Regions from separate parts of the Streptomyces sp. NPDC102406 genome, predicted to be linked through region 1. Evidence: riboswitches for the same ligand, from Rfam matches in the RefSeq annotation. Region 1 holds a riboswitch; each other region holds the start of a gene.
What was found. A riboswitch is a leader RNA that binds a small molecule or an ion and turns the genes downstream of it on or off. The one in region 1 is predicted to bind cyclic di-AMP.
Positions count from the first base shown of each region.

Region 2: another riboswitch for cyclic di-AMP. It lies ahead of ACIRF8_RS34810 (C40 family peptidase); the one in region 1 lies ahead of ACIRF8_RS28415 (transglycosylase family protein).
Region 3: another riboswitch for cyclic di-AMP. It lies ahead of ACIRF8_RS25860 (M23 family metallopeptidase); the one in region 1 lies ahead of ACIRF8_RS28415 (transglycosylase family protein).
Region 4: another riboswitch for cyclic di-AMP. It lies ahead of ACIRF8_RS14085 (M23 family metallopeptidase); the one in region 1 lies ahead of ACIRF8_RS28415 (transglycosylase family protein).

Region 1 is NZ_JBIWKP010000008.1:205,991-210,165, forward strand. It holds gene ACIRF8_RS28405 (cytochrome P450) at 1-178, opposite strand, end outside; gene ACIRF8_RS28410 (transglycosylase family protein) at 424-1,515, shown strand; cyclic di-AMP (ydaO/yuaA leader) riboswitch at 1,652-1,844, shown strand; gene ACIRF8_RS28415 (transglycosylase family protein) at 1,849-2,571, shown strand; gene eno (phosphopyruvate hydratase) at 2,827-4,107, shown strand.
Region 2 is NZ_JBIWKP010000015.1:91,097-95,271, forward strand. It holds gene ACIRF8_RS34790 (8-amino-7-oxononanoate synthase) at 1-323, shown strand, start outside; gene ACIRF8_RS34795 (DUF397 domain-containing protein) at 304-537, opposite strand; gene ACIRF8_RS34800 (helix-turn-helix domain-containing protein) at 597-1,448, opposite strand; gene ACIRF8_RS34805 (ATP-binding protein) at 1,734-2,192, shown strand; gene ACIRF8_RS34810 (C40 family peptidase) at 2,273-2,746, opposite strand; cyclic di-AMP (ydaO/yuaA leader) riboswitch at 2,750-2,938, opposite strand; gene ACIRF8_RS34815 (hypothetical protein) at 3,277-3,585, opposite strand; gene ACIRF8_RS34820 (ATP-dependent Clp protease proteolytic subunit) at 3,593-4,175, opposite strand, start outside.
Region 3 is NZ_JBIWKP010000006.1:374,593-378,767, reverse strand. It holds gene ACIRF8_RS25865 (aldo/keto reductase) at 1-525, opposite strand, end outside; gene ACIRF8_RS25860 (M23 family metallopeptidase) at 611-1,657, opposite strand; cyclic di-AMP (ydaO/yuaA leader) riboswitch at 1,669-1,826, opposite strand; gene ACIRF8_RS25855 (PP2C family protein-serine/threonine phosphatase) at 2,070-3,173, opposite strand; tRNA gene ACIRF8_RS25850 (tRNA-Met) at 3,329-3,402, opposite strand; gene ACIRF8_RS25845 (hypothetical protein) at 3,545-3,832, shown strand; gene ACIRF8_RS25840 (rodlin) at 3,934-4,175, opposite strand, start outside.
Region 4 is NZ_JBIWKP010000003.1:108,434-112,608, reverse strand. It holds gene ACIRF8_RS14095 (HPr family phosphocarrier protein) at 1-55, shown strand, start outside; gene ACIRF8_RS14090 (GntR family transcriptional regulator) at 275-961, opposite strand; gene ACIRF8_RS14085 (M23 family metallopeptidase) at 1,194-1,994, opposite strand; cyclic di-AMP (ydaO/yuaA leader) riboswitch at 2,007-2,170, opposite strand; gene ACIRF8_RS14080 (M16 family metallopeptidase) at 2,420-3,787, opposite strand; gene ACIRF8_RS14075 (M16 family metallopeptidase) at 3,805-4,175, opposite strand, start outside.

The DNA.
Region 1 (4,175 bases):
GGCCGTCCGCGAGGGCCTGGCGCGCGTCGGCGTACCGGGTCACGAGCCACGCCTCGACTCCGCTGGGGAGCTTCGTCCAGTGGACGGGGGAGTGCTCCCGGAGCCAGGCGTAGGCCGGATACGGGTCGGTCGCGAACTCCCAAGTGAAGAGTTCGGGTGCGGTGTTCGGGGCGTTCACCCGACGACCGTAACCGCACGGGGCGCACTGACGGTGGTCGGCACCGGCCCGGCGGCACGGCTCGCCCGGCACCCCGCGATCTGACACGCCGTCAAGACTGTGACTTTCACGTGATCTGCGCTGCATCGACTTGTGACAAGCGTTCGAGTCCCGCTACGTTCACCAGTCATCGCGACACAGGCACAACCGGCACCACTTCCGCCACCCCTGTCGCGTGCTGCATCAGTCTCGCGAAAGGCAACCGCATGCTCTCCGGGAACGGTCGACACCGTCGCCCCCGTCAGGCCCCTGCTCTCGTCGTCGCCGCCGGCGTCACCGGCAGCGCCATCGCGATCCCGCTGCTCGCCGCGACCAGCGCGAACGCCGCCTCCACCGCCACCTGGGACAAGCTCGCCGAGTGCGAGTCCGGCGGCCAGTGGAGCCTGGACGCGGGCAACGGCTACTACGGCGGACTCCAGTTCTCGCAGGAGATGTGGGAACGGTACGGCGGCCTCGACTTCGCCCCGCGCGCGGACGAGGCCAGCCGCTCGCAGCAGATAGCCGTCGCCGAGAAGGTCCTCGCCGCGAAGGGGCCCACGGCCTGGCCGAGTTGCTCGATCGTGGCGGGCCTCACCAAGGGTGACGAGTCCGCCGATGTCGACCCGGGGGTCAGCGCCTCCCCGAAGCCGTCCGGCTCGGTCGGCACGGGAGAGAAGAATCACGACGGGTCCGACACGACGGACACCGCTGACACATCCGACACCTCCGACACGCCCGACTCCGCCAGTTCTTCTGGTTCTTCCGGTTCTTCTGGTTCGGCGGATTCATCCGATGCTTCCGACGCTCCGTCATCTGACGCCTCCGAGGGCGCGTCCTCCGGCGACAAGGGGAGCGGCGCTACGGGCGACAAGGCGGAGGAAAAGGCGGGCGGCGGAGCGTCCGGCGAGGTCGCGGGCGGTGCGGACGCCGGATCGGGCGAGTCGGGCCGCTCCGACTCCGCCGACTCCTCGGACCCGGCGGACGGCGCCGACCCCTCCGATCTCTCTGGCCCCTCCGCGTCCCCCACGGCCTCCGACGACTCCCTCACGGGCGGCCGTCACCGGGGCGACCGCGCGGCGGACGAGACGTCCGCGTCCCGTGCGGGTGAGGGGCGTCACGCCTCCCGTGAGGCGGACCGCGCCGGGGGGACGTACACGGTCCGCTCCGGCGACAACCTGTGGGACATCGCGGACGCTCACGACGTCCGCGGCGGGTGGGATGCGCTCTATGACCTGAACAAGAAGACGGTCGGCACCGACCCCGGCCTCATCCTGCCTGGTCAGAGTCTGGATCTCGGGCTCGAACCGGCCGAGAAATAGCGGGAATTCAGTGCTGGTTGGGGCCCGTATGTCCGCTTTTGCGAGAGTGAGACATGAGTCTCAAAGACCCTGATCGTCTTTGAAATCGGGCGGATCGACTGCTTACGGTCGTGACCGCTCGCCACAGCGGGCCCCGACGGACGTCACGCCGAATCCTGCCAACGTCCGTACGGGAACAGTCGACGCGTCAGCGCCGTAGGCAGGAGCGGGGGACCCAAGGTAAGTGCCGGTCCGCCGGCTTGGGGTTAAGCCGCGCACTAGGTTGCGCGGCCGGACACTCACTGGTCCGAACCCGACAGCTCACCTCGTAGGCGTCGGTGAGGGGATCTCTCCATGCTGTTTTCCAGCAAGGGCAAGCACCGCCGCCCGACCAAGGCTGTCCGCGTCGCCACGCTCGCCGGCGTCGCCGGTGCCGCCGTCGCCGTCCCGCTGATGGGTGCCACGGGCGCCTCCGCCGCCTCCACCTCCGAGTGGGACCAGGTCGCGGCCTGCGAGTCCGGTGGCAACTGGTCCATCAACACGGGCAACGGCTACTACGGCGGCCTCCAGTTCTCGTCCTCCACGTGGGCCGCGTACGGCGGCACCGCCTACGCGTCCTCCGCCGACCAGGCGTCCAAGGCGCAGCAGATATCGGTCGCCGAGAAGGTTCTCGCCTCGCAGGGCAAGGGTGCCTGGCCGAGCTGCGGTGTGGGCCTGTCCGGCGCCTCCACCGGCAACTCCGCTCCGGCCGACTCGTCCCCGCAGCAGCAGGCGCAGCCGCAGCAGCAGGAGCGCTCCGACTCCTCCACGACGACCCGCTCGCAGCAGCGTCAGCAGCCGCAGCAGCAGGCGCAGCCCCAGCAGGCGCAGCCGCAGCCGAAGAAGGAGACCGTGACCACCCCGACCGGCAAGAAGGTCGAGAAGGGTGACGGCGAGTACAAGGTGAAGTCCGGCGACACGCTCAGCAAGATCGCCGAGGCGCACGGCACCAACTGGCAGAAGGTGTTCGAGCTCAACAAGGACATCGTCGCCGACGCCGACCTGATCTACCCGGGTCAGCAGCTCCACCTCAAGTAGAGAACCCCTCGTAGTCACGGACCCGGCATCGGCGGACGCCGGGTCCAGGGCCGCTCACTTCGGCGACCTCCGTCCCGGCTTCCGGGACGGAGGTCGCCGTCTTTGTTCCGTTAGGAAACATTTCGCTATCGGCGTTGTCCACAAGACGGTCGGTCGGCTGGCCGATGCCTCGGAGCCGGTTACGCTCAGGGGTGCGGGATCAGTTATCCAAGCAGCCGCCCGCACCACTGCGTCACATCCCAGAAGGAGATGCTCGTGCCGTCCATCGACGTCGTCGTAGCCCGGGAAATCCTGGACTCCCGAGGCAACCCCACGGTCGAGGTCGAGGTCGGCCTCGACGACGGCAGCACCGGCCGTGCTGCTGTTCCGTCCGGTGCCTCCACCGGTGCCTTCGAGGCCATCGAACTCCGTGACGGTGACCCCAACCGTTACCAGGGCAAGGGCGTCGAGAAGGCCGTTCTCGCCGTCATCGAGCAGATCGGCCCGGAGCTCGTCGGCTACGACGCCACCGAGCAGCGCCTCATCGACCAGGCGATGTTCGACCTGGACGCCACCGACAACAAGGGCTCGCTCGGCGCCAACGCGATCCTGGGCGTCTCCCTCGCCGTCGCGCACGCCGCGTCCGAGGCCAGCGACCTGCCGCTCTTCCGCTACCTCGGCGGTCCGAACGCGCACCTGCTGCCCGTCCCGATGATGAACATCCTGAACGGTGGGTCGCACGCCGACTCCAACGTCGACATCCAGGAGTTCATGATCGCCCCGATCGGCGCGGAGTCCTTCTCCGAGGCCCTGCGCTGGGGCACCGAGGTCTACCACACCCTCAAGAAGGTGCTGAAGACCAAGGGCCTGTCCACCGGCCTCGGCGACGAGGGCGGCTTCGCCCCGAACCTGGAGTCGAACCGCGCCGCCCTCGACCTCATCCTCGAGGCGATCAAGGAGGCCGGTTACATCCCCGGCCAGCAGGTCGCCCTCGCCCTCGACGTCGCCGCCTCCGAGTTCTACAAGGACGGCAAGTACCAGTTCGAGGGCAAGGAGCGCTCCGCCGCCGAGATGACCGAGTACTACGAGGAGCTCGTCTCCGCGTACCCGCTCGTCTCCATCGAGGACCCGCTGTACGAGGACGACTGGGCCGGCTGGAACACCATCACCGAGCGCCTCGGCGACAAGGTCCAGCTCGTCGGCGACGACCTCTTCGTCACCAACCCGGAGCGCCTCGCCCGCGGCATCGAGGAGAACTCGGCCAACGCCCTGCTCGTCAAGGTCAACCAGATCGGCTCGCTGACCGAGACCCTGGACGCCGTCGAGCTGGCCCAGCGCAACGGCTTCAAGTGCATGATGTCCCACCGCTCCGGCGAGACCGAGGACGTCACCATCGCCGACCTGGCCGTCGCCACCAACTGCGGCCAGATCAAGACCGGCGCCCCGGCCCGCTCCGAGCGCGTCGCCAAGTACAACCAGCTCCTGCGCATCGAGGAGATCCTGGACGACGCGGCGGTCTACGCCGGCCGCAGCGCGTTCCCCCGCTTCAAGGGCTGACCCGCACCCGGCGCCCGCCGCAGGCGTAGTTCCGTACGTCCCCGCACTCGGTCCCGTACCGTGTGCGG
Region 2 (4,175 bases), on a different contig from region 1:
AACCCGGGCGCGCGGAGCGGACCCGCGACGTGGCGACGACCCTGCATCGACTGCTCACGGCGCAGGGCATGGTGGCCGCGCGGCCGGACGCGGCGGTGGTCTCCGTGCGGGCACCCTCGCCCGACGAGGCGGTGCGCTGGGCCGCGGACTGTCGCGCGGCGGGCATCGCGGTGGGCTGCTTCCGCCCGCCGTCCGTGCCGGACGGCATCTCACGGCTGCGGCTGACCGCCCGCGCCGACCTCACCGACGCGCAACTCGGCGAGGCCGTGCGGGTGATCGGCGCAGCGGCTCCCGACGAAGCGTTCAGCGCAGCGAGTCGATGAACTCCCTCCAGGCGTCGGGTGCGAAGAGCAGGGCGGGCCCCGAAGTGTTCTTCGAGTCACGGACGCCCATCAGTCCGGTCGTGGGCCCCGAGGTCAGGGGGGCTGTCTCGACGCAGTTGTTGGCGCCGGTGCTGCGGCTGCTGCGCCGCCACCGGGCGCCGCTCAGCGACAGACTTGAGGGAACGGAAGGAACGTACCGAGGCAGTGCATTCATGGTGCCCCCTTACGCGGTGCCGGGCCCGGGGCGAGGTGTCGGCGTCCTCGTCCACTGGGCTATCCGGCGATCTGTCCGATGAATTCCAACGAGTCCTCGGGTGACAAAGCGCGGAGGAGAAGAGCATCGAAGGCGTCCGTGTACGCCTCCAGGTCTTCTTTCCGCTCGAGGTAGAGGCTACTCGTCAAATGGTCGAGAACAACCACATCCAGATCAGATGTGTTCGGAAATGAGAACACTACGAAAGGGCCGGTGAGGCCGATGTGGCCACCTGTCGAAAAAGGGAGCACCTGAATTTGGACATGGGGCATCTGCGCCGCCTCGGCCAGATGTGCCAACTGTCGCCGCAGGATGCCGGATCCGCCCACTTCGCGCCGGAGCACCCCTTCGTCGAGCACCGCGCTCAGACGCAGCGGCGGCCGCGCCCGCAGCACGTCCTGCCGTGCGAGCCGCACCTCCACCAGCGCCTCGATGTGCTCCTCCGGCATCCCGGTCAGCACGGAACGCGTCACCGCCCGCGCGTACTCGGGCGTCTGCAAAAGCCCCGGTACCACGCTCGTCTCCAGCGTCCGGATACGACACGCCTGCGACTCCAGGCTGATGAAATCCCGGTAGGACGGCGGCAGCAATCCCCGATAGGCGTGCCACCAGTGCTGCCCGGAGGAGTCCTCCGCGCCCGCCAACGCGACCACGAGTTCACGCTGTCGCGGATTGCGTGTCTCGAACGCGTCGAGCAACCGCAGCACGTCCGACGGCTTCACGCCACTGCGACCTGTCTCGATCCGGCTCACCTTCGACTGGTGCCAGCCGACCAGACGGGCGGCCTCACCACTGGTCAACCCGGCCTGCACGCGCAGCGAACGCAGCTCCGCACCGAGTTTGCGACGGCGCACCGCGGGACCGTACTTCATGCCGACTCCTCCACGCTCCTCGGGCCTCACGGCCGGGCTCCTCCCAGGCCCGTGCCACATGGCCTCTGAGCAGACGGTAGAGGAACCGGCGAGCGCTCGCCCAAATACGGTCTACCGTCGCAGAGTTCACCGCTTCGAGCGACAGATATATGCATATCTTGAGGGATCCGCACCACGGGAGGGCAACCAAGTGGCAGTCTGCTGCGAAGCAGAAGTCGGAGGCCGCACGCCAGCGAACCGCCAGAGTCGCAGGCGCGGCCCCGGTGGGAAAGGGACGACGTCGCCATGGCAGACCACCAGGAAGCATCCGTCACGCTGCCGAGCGATCCCGCCTCGGTCTCCGCGGCCCGCAGGTATGTGAGCAAGGTCCTGGCGGACTGGGGGATGCCGCGGGACAGCGACGCCGCCGACACGGTCCGCCTGATCGTCTCGGAGCTCGCGACCAACGCCGTGCAGCACACCCTCGGCCAGTCGCCCACCTTCACCGTCGACGTGGAACTCGAACGCGACGAACAGCTCCGCATCGGCGTCACCGACAGCCACCCGCGCTACCCCAGGCGACTGCCCGCCGCCGTCCAGCAGGACAACGGACGCGGCATGGTGATCATCCGCTGTCTCACCGCCGAGTGCGGCGGACGGCTCTCGGTCTCGCCCACCCCGGAGGGCGGCAAGACCGTGTGGATCTCGCTGCCCTGGATCATCGGCATGAACGGGGGCGACGCCCAGCCGCTCCCCGCCTGTTGACGCGCCCCCGGCTCCTCACCGGCAGCACCCGGGTACGGGCCCGGCGCCCGGCCCGCCCCGAGATCACTGTGCGGCGCGCCTCAGCGCACCCGGCCGTACCAGACGCTCCGCGTCCAGATCTTCTGTAGACGCACTACGTCCCCGGTCTTCGGGGAGTGCCAGATCCGTCCCTTCCCGGCGTAGATGCCGACGTGGTAGACGCTCCGGCCCGAGTGGAAGAAGACCAGGTCACCCGTCTTGCGGTGGGACGGGGCGACATGGCGGGTCTTGTTGTACTGCTGAGCGGCGGTGCGCGGCAGCTTCTTGCCCGCCCGCTTGAACGAGTAGAGCGTCAGGCCCGAGCAGTCGAACCGGTGCGGCCCCGTGGCGCCCCACTTGTACGGCGCTCCCTTCTTGGAGGCCGCGACCTTCAATGCCTTGGTCGAGACCGCCGCCGCCGACGCCTCGGACGCGGCGCCCGGCACCATGATTCCGGCACCGGCGACGGCGAGCGTCAGCGCCGACGCGGTACCCGCCCGGGTCAGCAGCGAGGGAACACGATTGAGCGCAGTCATGCGCAACCCTTCGTCAGCCGCCTGTGAAGGATGACCTGTCGGGTTCGGACAGGCGAAGATGCCCGGCCGCTCACGCGGCTTCACCCCAAGGGCCACTCGGGCACCCTCTCCGTCGAGAGGGGCCGGCGACCCGTCGTGCCTGGGTCCTCCACTCCTGCCGATGCACTTCTGTCGACCTGGCATCCGTGCGGCGGCAGGACTCGGCGTCCGCACGGACCGCCCCGCCGCGGCGGCGGGGGCTTGTCGTCGGAAGGGATCTTCACGCACATGAGGCGCGGAAGCCGAGTCGAACCGGCGGTAAGTGAGGCTCCTCACGCTTGACCCGTTCAGGTGGACAGTGCGGCTTTCGGACCCCTGCCGCGACCCCTGACCACCCTCGTACCAGCGGCGGAACATCTCGTTCCGGTCGCCGCGTACCGCCGGTGCGCAACTCCGACCAGCCCGAATATGGAGCAATGTCTACGCCGATCGGTGGTACCCCATCTGGGTCGTTTGGGCCTGCAAGCAGACAGTGCGCCCGAGCCGTGACTTCAACTGACCGTTTCTGGTGGCAAAGCGACCCTCTGTGTTCGCCTTTCACCGTCGAGGACGCGTAGGGCCCGGGCCAGGGTTGCCGCGTGCACCTCGCTCTCACCGCGCCGGTGCATCAACTCCAGGGCGTCCCGGAGCGCCGCGGCCCGGCTGACGAGCGCCTGCGCCGCACGCAGCCCCCGGTAGGTGTCGTCGCCGCGTGCCGGATTGATGCGCGCCACCAGGTCGACCACCGCCAGATAGCCGTCCACCAGGTCACCCTCGGCCCGGGTCAGCGCGGGCAGCGGCGGCAGTTCGGAGGGGTGCACCAGCACATCACCTCCCGTCCCGCGCGCCGAGCGCGGCCTTGCGGCTCCGCACCACCCCGTCCACCAGGCCGTACTCCAGGGCCTGCCGCGCGTCCAGCACCGTCTCCCGCTCGATGTCCCGGCCCACCTGCTCCTTGTCCCGGCCCGAGTGCCGGGCGAGCAAGTCCTCCACCTGGTCGCGCATGCGCACCATCTCGCGCGCCTGGATCTCCAGGTCGCTGGGTTGTCCCCGGGTCGGCTCGGGCAGCGCCGGCTGGTCGAGCACGACGCGGGCGCCGGGGAGCATCATCCGCTTCCCCGGCGCCCCGGCGGCGAGCAGCACCGCGGCGACGGACGCGGCCTGCCCCAGGCAGGTCGTCTCCACCTCGCACCTGACGTACCGCATCGTGTCGTAGATCGCCGTCATCGCGCTGAACGAGCCGCCGGGGGAGTTGATGTACAGCGAGATGTCCTGGTCGGGCGCCGCGTGCTCCAGGTGCATGAACTGCGCCATCACATCGTTGGCGGACGTGTCGTCGATCGGCGTCCCGAGAAAGACGACGCGCTCCTCCAGGAGCTTGGAGTACGGATCGAGCGTGCGGTGGCCCGCG
Region 3 (4,175 bases), on a different contig from region 1:
GCGGTCGGAGAAGTCGAGGGATTCCTGGAGGCGCTCGGGCGAGATGTTCGACACGGCGATGGACCGCACCTTGCCCGCCTTCACCAGCTCGTCGAGCGCGCCGATGATCTCCTCGACGGGGATCGTCTCGTCGTCGTCGAAGTGCGTGTAGTACAGGTCGATGTAGTCCGTACCGAGGCGCGTGAGGGAGGCGTCGGCGGCGGCCTTGATATTGCCGGCGCGCAAGCCCTTGAAGTCGGGGTGGCGGGCGACCTTGGTGGCGATGACCAGGTCCTCGCGGTTGCCGCGGGCCTTCAGCCACTTGCCGATGATCGTCTCCGACTCCCCGCCCCTGTTCCCCTCGGCCCAGTTCGAGTACGAGTCGGCCGTGTCGAGGAAGTTGCCGCCTCCGGCGGTGTAGGCGTCGAGCACCGCGAAGGAGGCGGACTCGTCGGCGGTCCACCCGAACACATTGCCGCCGAGGGCGAGCGGGAAGACCTCCAGGTCGGAGGAGCCGAGCGTGCGCAGAGCGGAAGAAGAAGTCATGCCCTTTGACAACGCCCCCACGGAACGTGTTGTTCCGCGGGGGTGTTTCACCGGGCGTCGAGGGGGGACTCGTAGGCCGACGAGATCAGGGAGTGAGGCCCTTGTCGCGCAGCCAGGCCGCCGGGTCGACGCCGGTGGCGTCCCCGCCGGGGTGGACCTCCAGATGGAGATGGGCGCCCGTGACGTTGCCGGTGGCGCCGACGCGGCCGATGACGTCGCCGGTGCTGACCTTCTGACCGACGCTGACGTTCATCGAGGACTGGTGGCAGAACCACAGCTCGGTGCCGTCGTCCAGGGTGAGCACCGTGCGGTAGCCGTACGCGCCCGCCCAGCCGGCCTCGGTGACGGTGCCGCCGTGGATCGCGTAGATCGGCGTACCGGTGGAGGCCGCGAAGTCGAGGCCCGTGTGGTAGCCGGAGGACCACATGGAGCCGGGCTGCCCGAAGGTGCCGGTGAGCGTGTACGAGGCGACGGGGAGCTTGAAGCTCTTGGCCAGCTTGGCGAGGCGCTCGGCCTCGGCCTTCTTCTTGGCCTCTTCCTCCGCCTTCTTCTTCTCGGCGGCGGCGTCGGCCTCGGCCTTCTCCCGCTTCGCCTTGGCGTCGGCGGCGGCCTTCTGCGCCGCGGCCTCCTCGGCCGCGGCCTGCGCCTTGGCGTCGGCGGCGTCCGCCTGCGTCTCGGCCTGCTGCATGATGCGGGCCCGCAGCGCCTCTCCGGCGCCCGACTGCCCGGTGCCGACGCTGGTCAGCGGGGCGGCGGCGGTCGTGGCGCCGGAGGAGCCGGAGCCGGGGCCGTCGGATATGAGCGCGCCCACGCCGGGCAGCGACGCGGCCTCGGGCAGCGAGTCCTTGACGGCCGACAGGTCGGGCATGGAGAGGTGGACGGCGGGCTTGCCGCCCTGCGCGGTGGCGATGCCGCCCGCGCCGACGGCGGCGATCACGCCGACGCCCAGGACCGTGGAGCTGCGCGCGAGTCCGCCGCGCTGGCGGGCCACGCGGTGCCGGCCGCGGACGGGACGGACGGACTCCTCGGTGGGGTTCCACTCCTCCCAGCTCTCCCGCTCGACACCGAGGCCGCCATCGGCGGAGTCGGCGGAGAACCCGGAGAACTCGGGGGCAGGACGGTTCGACGCCACGGGGGCGCTCTCCTTTCCTTCCTCTCGCCTACCGGGTTAGCTGACGGGTTCGGAGCAGGAAGGTCTCCTACGAGCACGGTCCGGCGCCCGGAAAGCGACGGAACGATGCCTGATTCACCCCAAGTTAGTGGTTCCCCGGCTCCCTTGCGGGATTGAGCGTGTGCGCACGGAGCCGTCTCTTGTGACGGCTGGGACGACCGCGCTGCGTTATCGAACGTTAATAGACAGCCGACAGTAATTCCAAGCTGTTCCCACTGATCGTTCACGTCTCTGGCCAGGACTTAACGGTCATCGGTGGTCGAAGCAGGTCGAGTTGACCGACGGTTTCGACGCACGGCAAACACGCCATTTTCTGACGTAGTGTCAATTGTTATGCGCTGTGGTGCGGTTCGATCACCCCTCGTAATGTTGATCAAGAGCGGCGCACGGCGAGCAGGGCCATGTCGTCACTGGCACCGCCCCCGGTGTGCAGGCGTACTTCTTCGGCCAGCGTCGCGAGAAGTTCCTCGGGCCCCGGGAAGACCCGCCCCGCGAGCCTGGCCGCGGGGTCGTAGAAGACGCCCTCCGCGTCCCGCGCCTCGGAGAGCCCGTCGGTGTAGAGCAGCAGCGTCGCGGCGGACGGGAACGGGGCCTCGGTCGCCCGGTCCGGCCAGGAGCCGAGCTCCCCGAGGCCGAGCGGCAGCGCCGCCTCCACGGACCTGATCATCTGGACCGTGCCGTCGCCGTGCAGCACGACCGGCTCGGGGTGACCGCGGTTGAGGACGCGTACGAGGTGGCCGCCGTGCGGGATCTCGGCGAGCACGGCGGTGGTGAACCCCTCGAAGTCGTCGATGCCCCGCCGTCGGCTGCCCTCCCTGGCGAGCGCCCGCTCCAGTCGCTGCGCGACCGCCTCCAGGCTGCCCTCCTGCTCGGCCGCCTCTCGGAAGGCGCCGATGACGACGGCCACGGCGGCGACCGCGCCCATGCCCTTGCCGCGTACGTCCCCGACGACGAACCGCACCCCGTGCGGGGTGTCCTGCACCGCGTACAGGTCACCGCCGATGAACGCGTCGGCCTGCGCCGCCTCGTACCGGGCCGCGACGGCCAGGCCCCCGATCCGCCCGGCCGGTTCCGGCAACACCGCGAGCTGGGCCGCCTCCGCGATCTGCCGCGCGGAGGCGAGCTGTTCGTCGCTGCGGCGCTTGATCCGGTTGATGAACGCGGCCAGGACGCAGACCGTGGCCACGGTGGCCATCTCGGTGTAGACCCCGGCGTTGAACCCGTTCTCGTATCTGAGGTGCACGGCGACGATCGCGGCGATCGAGAGGGCCCCGGCGGTGATCGTGCTGCCCAGCGAGAAGAACGGGGCCACGACCAGGGGCGCGGCGCTGAAGAGGGGCGAGCCGGCGAACCCGGACGGGGTGCAGTACTCGTAGACCGCGCCGCCGGCGATCAGCAGCAGGGGCAGCACCCGGAGGAAGGCACGGGTGCCGATGGTGTCCGCCCCGTGTCGGTGCCGCCCTCCTCGCTGCCCCACCAGTCGTCTCCTGCCACGTCAGCGCCCGGATTCCGGCGTCTGTCCAAGGGTTCCCGTGCAGGAGGCCGGGGGGCGAGCGCTGTTGCTCCGTCCGAGTCAGGGCCCATCAACAGAACGAGGCCGGAATCTCGAAAGATTCCGGCCTCGGCCTTCAGTAGCGGGGACAGGATTTGAACCTGCGACCTCTGGGTTATGAGCCCAGCGAGCTACCGAGCTGCTCCACCCCGCGTCGATGAATGCAACACTACGCCATCGTGGACGGGGAAAGCGAATCGCTTCCCGACCGCACCACTGTCCCCCCGGGTACACCTGTCGAGTGGGGCGCGTCGTCATCCCGTATCCGCCGCGTCGTCCGCGCCGTTATGCCGTGCATGATCTCAACTCGACGAGCCCTCACCGCTGTCCTGCTCGCCGTCGGCACCACGGCGATCGTGGCCCCGGCGGCGCAGGCCGACACCACTGCCAACACGGCAGGCAACACCATCTCCCCCACCGCCCTGCTGGACACGGTCTCCACCATGGCCGTGCCGGACGCGCACCGCGACGAGGTGCCGCGCACGGCCGAGCAGCTCTCCGGCCTCAACGGGCTGTACAAGCTGAGCGAGCTGCACCAGCTCACCGACTTGGTGGCGCCGGTCACGGGGCTGGCCGGGGCGTAACCAGCCCGGACGCGCGAACATACGGCATACGGCATACGACGTCCGACATACACGGACACGCAAGAGGGGCAGCCGCCGAGCGCGGCTGCCCCTCAGGTGTCTCAGTTGTTGCCGGCACCGTTGCTGGAGAGGACCGGGATGTCGTCCAGGATGTGCGACAGCGGCTCGTCCTGCTTGGCCTGCGTCGAGTCCTCCGCGCACTGCTGGGTCTGCGGCGCCGACAGGATCGGCACGTCCTGCACGCCGACGTTGACCAGACCCACGATGTTCTGGATGTTCGCCTTGGCCGGCAGGCCGACACAGAGCTTGTTCAGCGTGCCCTGGACCAGGGTGAGCTGCGGAC
Region 4 (4,175 bases), on a different contig from region 1:
CCGTCTGGCGAAGCTGGTCTCCGAGGGCCTGGACGAGCTCCCCGAGACGGTCTGACCGCTCGGTCCGATCGGATCGGCCTCACGAAGCCGCGCGTCTCCCCCGGGAGCGCGCGGCTTCGTCGTTCCCGCATTCCGTCCCGGGCCGTCCGGAATGCACGGCGAGCGAAATGGGCAGCACAATTCCCCGCAGCCGTATATTGAGCGTCGACCGGGCAGCAGAAATGCTTGCGCCCCATTCCTGGAATGCCGCGCTTCTTTGTATACGGCCCCTCTGTTAATGCCGGAGCCCCGCCGTGTTTACTGCGTGTTGCGAAGTCCTCACACGCTCACCCGCGCGCGGCACCCGCAGCCGATGGGCGACCGAGGCGCGCTCGGCGTGCAGGGCGGTCAGGGCGCGGGCGCGCTCGGCGTCGCCGCGGACCACCGCGTCCACGATGGCGCCGTGCTCGGCCCAGGACTCGGCCGGCTGGGCCGGCGTCTCCACCGTGTACATCCAGGCGATCTTGTGCCGGAGCTGGGTGAGCAGGGTGATCAGACCGGGGCTGCCGGAGGCCTGCGCGAGGGTCTCGTGGAACCAGCCGCCCAGTGAGCGCAGGTCCTCGTTCTGACCGCGCCTGGCGCGCTCCTGACCCAGCCTGACCAGGCCTCGCAGGACTTTGAGGTGGGCCTCGGTGCGGCGCTGCGCGGCGCGCGCGGCGCTCAGCGGCTCCAGCAGCATGCGGACCTCCAGGAGGTCCGCGGCCTCCTGGCCGGTGGGCTCGGCCACGCACGCGCCCGCGTGCCGCCGCGTGACGACGAAGCCCTCGGCCTCCAGGGTGCGCAGCGCCTCGCGGACCGGGACGCGCGAGACCCCGTAGCGGCGCGCGAGCAGTTCCTCGGTGAGTCTGCCGCCGCGCTCGTAGACCCCCGCGACGATGTCGTCGCGGATCGCCGTGCATACCGAGTGCGCGGGAATACGCATGACCCGACCTCCGCCTTAATCCCCGCGAAACGCGGTCGATCGACGCTTGTGCCAGCGCGAATGACGCCTCTTCGACGCGCTCGCCCCGTGACTCTATTCCACCGTTCCCGCATTTCCGACGCCGGGCCGGAATCCATGGATATTTTTTGGCCAGGAACGCCTTGCGCACGTGAAAGCCCCGGCTCGATGAGCCGGGGCTTTCACAGGGTGCCGCGCGGGCGAAGGACGCGTATCAGACGTTCACGCCGTGCGAGCGCAGGTACGCGACGGGGTCCATGTCCGAGCCGTAGTCGGGCGACGTGCGGGCCTCGAAGTGGAGGTGCGGGCCCGTGACGTTGCCGGTGGCGCCGGAGAGGCCTATCTGCTGGCCGGGGGTGACGGCCTGGCCGATGGAGACGCCGATGGACGACAGGTGACCGTACTGGGTGTATGTACCGTCATTCATCTTGATCACGATGTTGTTGCCGTAGGCACCGCCCCAGCCGGCCTCGACGACGGTGCCCGAGCCGACGGCGTGCACGGACGTGCCGCTGGCCGCGTGGAAGTCGATGCCGGTGTGGCTGCCGGAGGACCACAGGCCGCTGCTCGCCTGGTAGCCGGTGGAGACGTAGGAGCCGGAGATCGGCGCGACGAAGCTGTTGAGGCGCTTGCGCTCGGCCTCACGGGCGGCGCGCTCCCTGGCCTCGCGCTCCTTCGCGGCCTTCGCCTCGGCCTCGCGCTTGGCCTCCTCGGCCCTCTTTTGGGCCTCGGCCTCGGCCTTCGCCTTTGCCTTCGCCTCCGCGGCGGCCTTGTCGGCGGCCTTCTTCTGCGCGGCGGCCTGGGCGTCGATCTGGTCGGCCAGGGAGTCGCCGATGGCGATGGCCTGGGTCAGGCCGTTCTGGTCGGCGGCCGCGGTGTCGGCGGCGAGCGCGGGGGCGGCGAGGCCGCCGATGACACCGGTCGTGGTGAGCGCCGCGACACCCGCGACGTGCGCGGTGGTACGCGTGAGGCGACTCGGACGACGGTGCTTCCCGGTGGCACGGGTGAACGCCATGAAGTGGCTGGTCCTTTCCTTCCCTCTCGCCTACCGGGTTAGCTGACGGGTTCGGAGCAGGAAGGTCTCCTACGGGCCCTCTCCCCCAGGGGAAGAGCGTCCGATTCACCCCAGGGACTGCGATGGGTCCCCGGCTCCCCTGGCTCGCGCCGTGGGGGACTCGGCGATGACTGTCCGATGTCGCGGGCGCGACGCGTGTCTGGCGGACAGCCGGACCGACGCTAAGCGGGACATCTTTTAATCAACAAACGGATCCCGGCTTTTGTAGCGCATGCCACAGAGCAGACAGGCAACCTCCGCCCTAATTCGGACATAAGCGCTCCATCGTCGATCAAGGACGGACGTGAGCGACACCACGAAGCCCCGGTGAGGACCGTGTCCACCGGGGCTTCGTGCGGCGTGCTTCCCGCGCCTGCGGGACGGGGTCAGCCCGTGACGACGGTCACCTCGCCGATGCCGAGGGCCTTGACGGGCTCCTCGATCTGCGCGGCGTCGCCCACCAGGATCGTCACCAGGCGGTCCGCGGGGAAGGCGTTCACGACGGCCGCGGTGGCCTCCACGGTGCCCGTCTCCGTGAGCTGCCGGTACAGGCGCGCCTGGAAGTCGTCCGGCAGGTGCTGTTCGACCTGGTCGGCGAGGGTGCCCGCGACGGCCGCCGCGGTCTCGTACTTGAGCGGGGCCACGCCCACCAGGTTCTGCACGGCGGTGTCCCGCTCGGCGTCCGTGAGGCCCTCGGCTGCCAGCGTGCGCAGCACCTTCCAGAGGTCTTCAAGGGCCGGACCGGTGTTCGGGGTGTCCACGGAGCCGCTGATGGCGAGCATCGCGGCGCCCGTCCCGTCGGGCGCCGACCGCAGCACCTGGGCGAAGGACCGCACACCGTAGGTGTAGCCCTTCTCCTCGCGCAGGACGCGGTCCAGGCGCGAGGTGAGCGTGCCGCCGAGGCAGTACGTGCCGAGGATCTGCGCGGCCCACACGCGGTCGTGCCGGTCGGGTCCGATCCGGCCGATCAGCAACTGCGTCTGGACCGCTCCGGGGCGGTCCACGACGATGACACGGCCCGTGTCGTCGGCGGTGACCGGCGGCACCGGGCGCGGCTGCGCGGTGTCGCCGGTCCAGGCGCCGAGCGTGTCCGCGAGCAGCGCGTCGAGGTCGGTGCCGGTCAGGTCGCCCACGACGACGACCGTGCCGGTGGCGGGGCGTACGTGCTTCTCGTAGAAGGCGCGTACGGCCGCCGCGTCGATGGCGGCGACCGTCTCCTCGGTGCCCTGCCGCGGGCGCGACATGCGCGAGTCGGCCGGGAAGAGCTGCCTGGACAGCTCCTTGGCGGCGCGCCGTGCCGGGTTGGCGCTCTCGTGCGGGATCTCGTCCAGACGGTTGCGCACGAGGCGCTCGATCTCGCTGTCGGAGAAGGCGGGCGCGCGCAGGGCGTCGGCGAGGAGGGCGAGGCCCTTGGGGAGCCGGGAGACGGGCACTTCGAGGGAGACGCGGACGCCGGGGTGGTCGGCGTGCGCGTCCAAGGTGGCGCCGCACCGCTCCAGTTCGGCCGCGAACTCCTCCGCCGAGTGCTTGTCGGTGCCTTCGTTGAAGGCACGCGCCATGATCGTGGCGACACCGTCCAGGCCCGCGGGCTCGGCCTCCAGCGGCGCGTCGAGGTTGACCTCCACCGCGACGACCTGCTGGCCGGGCCGGTGGCAGCGCAGCACGGTCAGACCGTTGGGCAGCTCACCGCGCTCCGGGGCGGGGAACGCCCACGGCCTGGCCGTCCCGGCCTGCGGCTTGGGGTGGAATTCCATGGTCGCGAGCTGCTCGGTCACCGGCCCGCCTCCTCGTCGCTCAGGTCGCTCTCGTCATCGATGTCGGCGGGCGCCGTCGGCTCGTACACCAGGACCGCGCGGTTGTCGGGGCGCAGGCGCGCCTTGGCGACCTCCTGGACCTCGTCGGCGGTCACCGCGAGGACCCGCTGGACGGCGGTGAGGGCGAGCTGCGGGTCGCCGAACAGCACGGCGTAACGGCACAGTTCGTCGGCGCGGCCCGCCACCGTGCTGAGCCGGTCCAGCCACTCGCGCTCCAACTGGGCCTGCGCGCGCTCCATCTCCTCGGGCGTGGGGCCCTCCTCGGCGAACCGGGCGAGCTCCTCGTCGACGGCGGCCTCGATGACCGGCACCTCGACGTCTCCCGAGG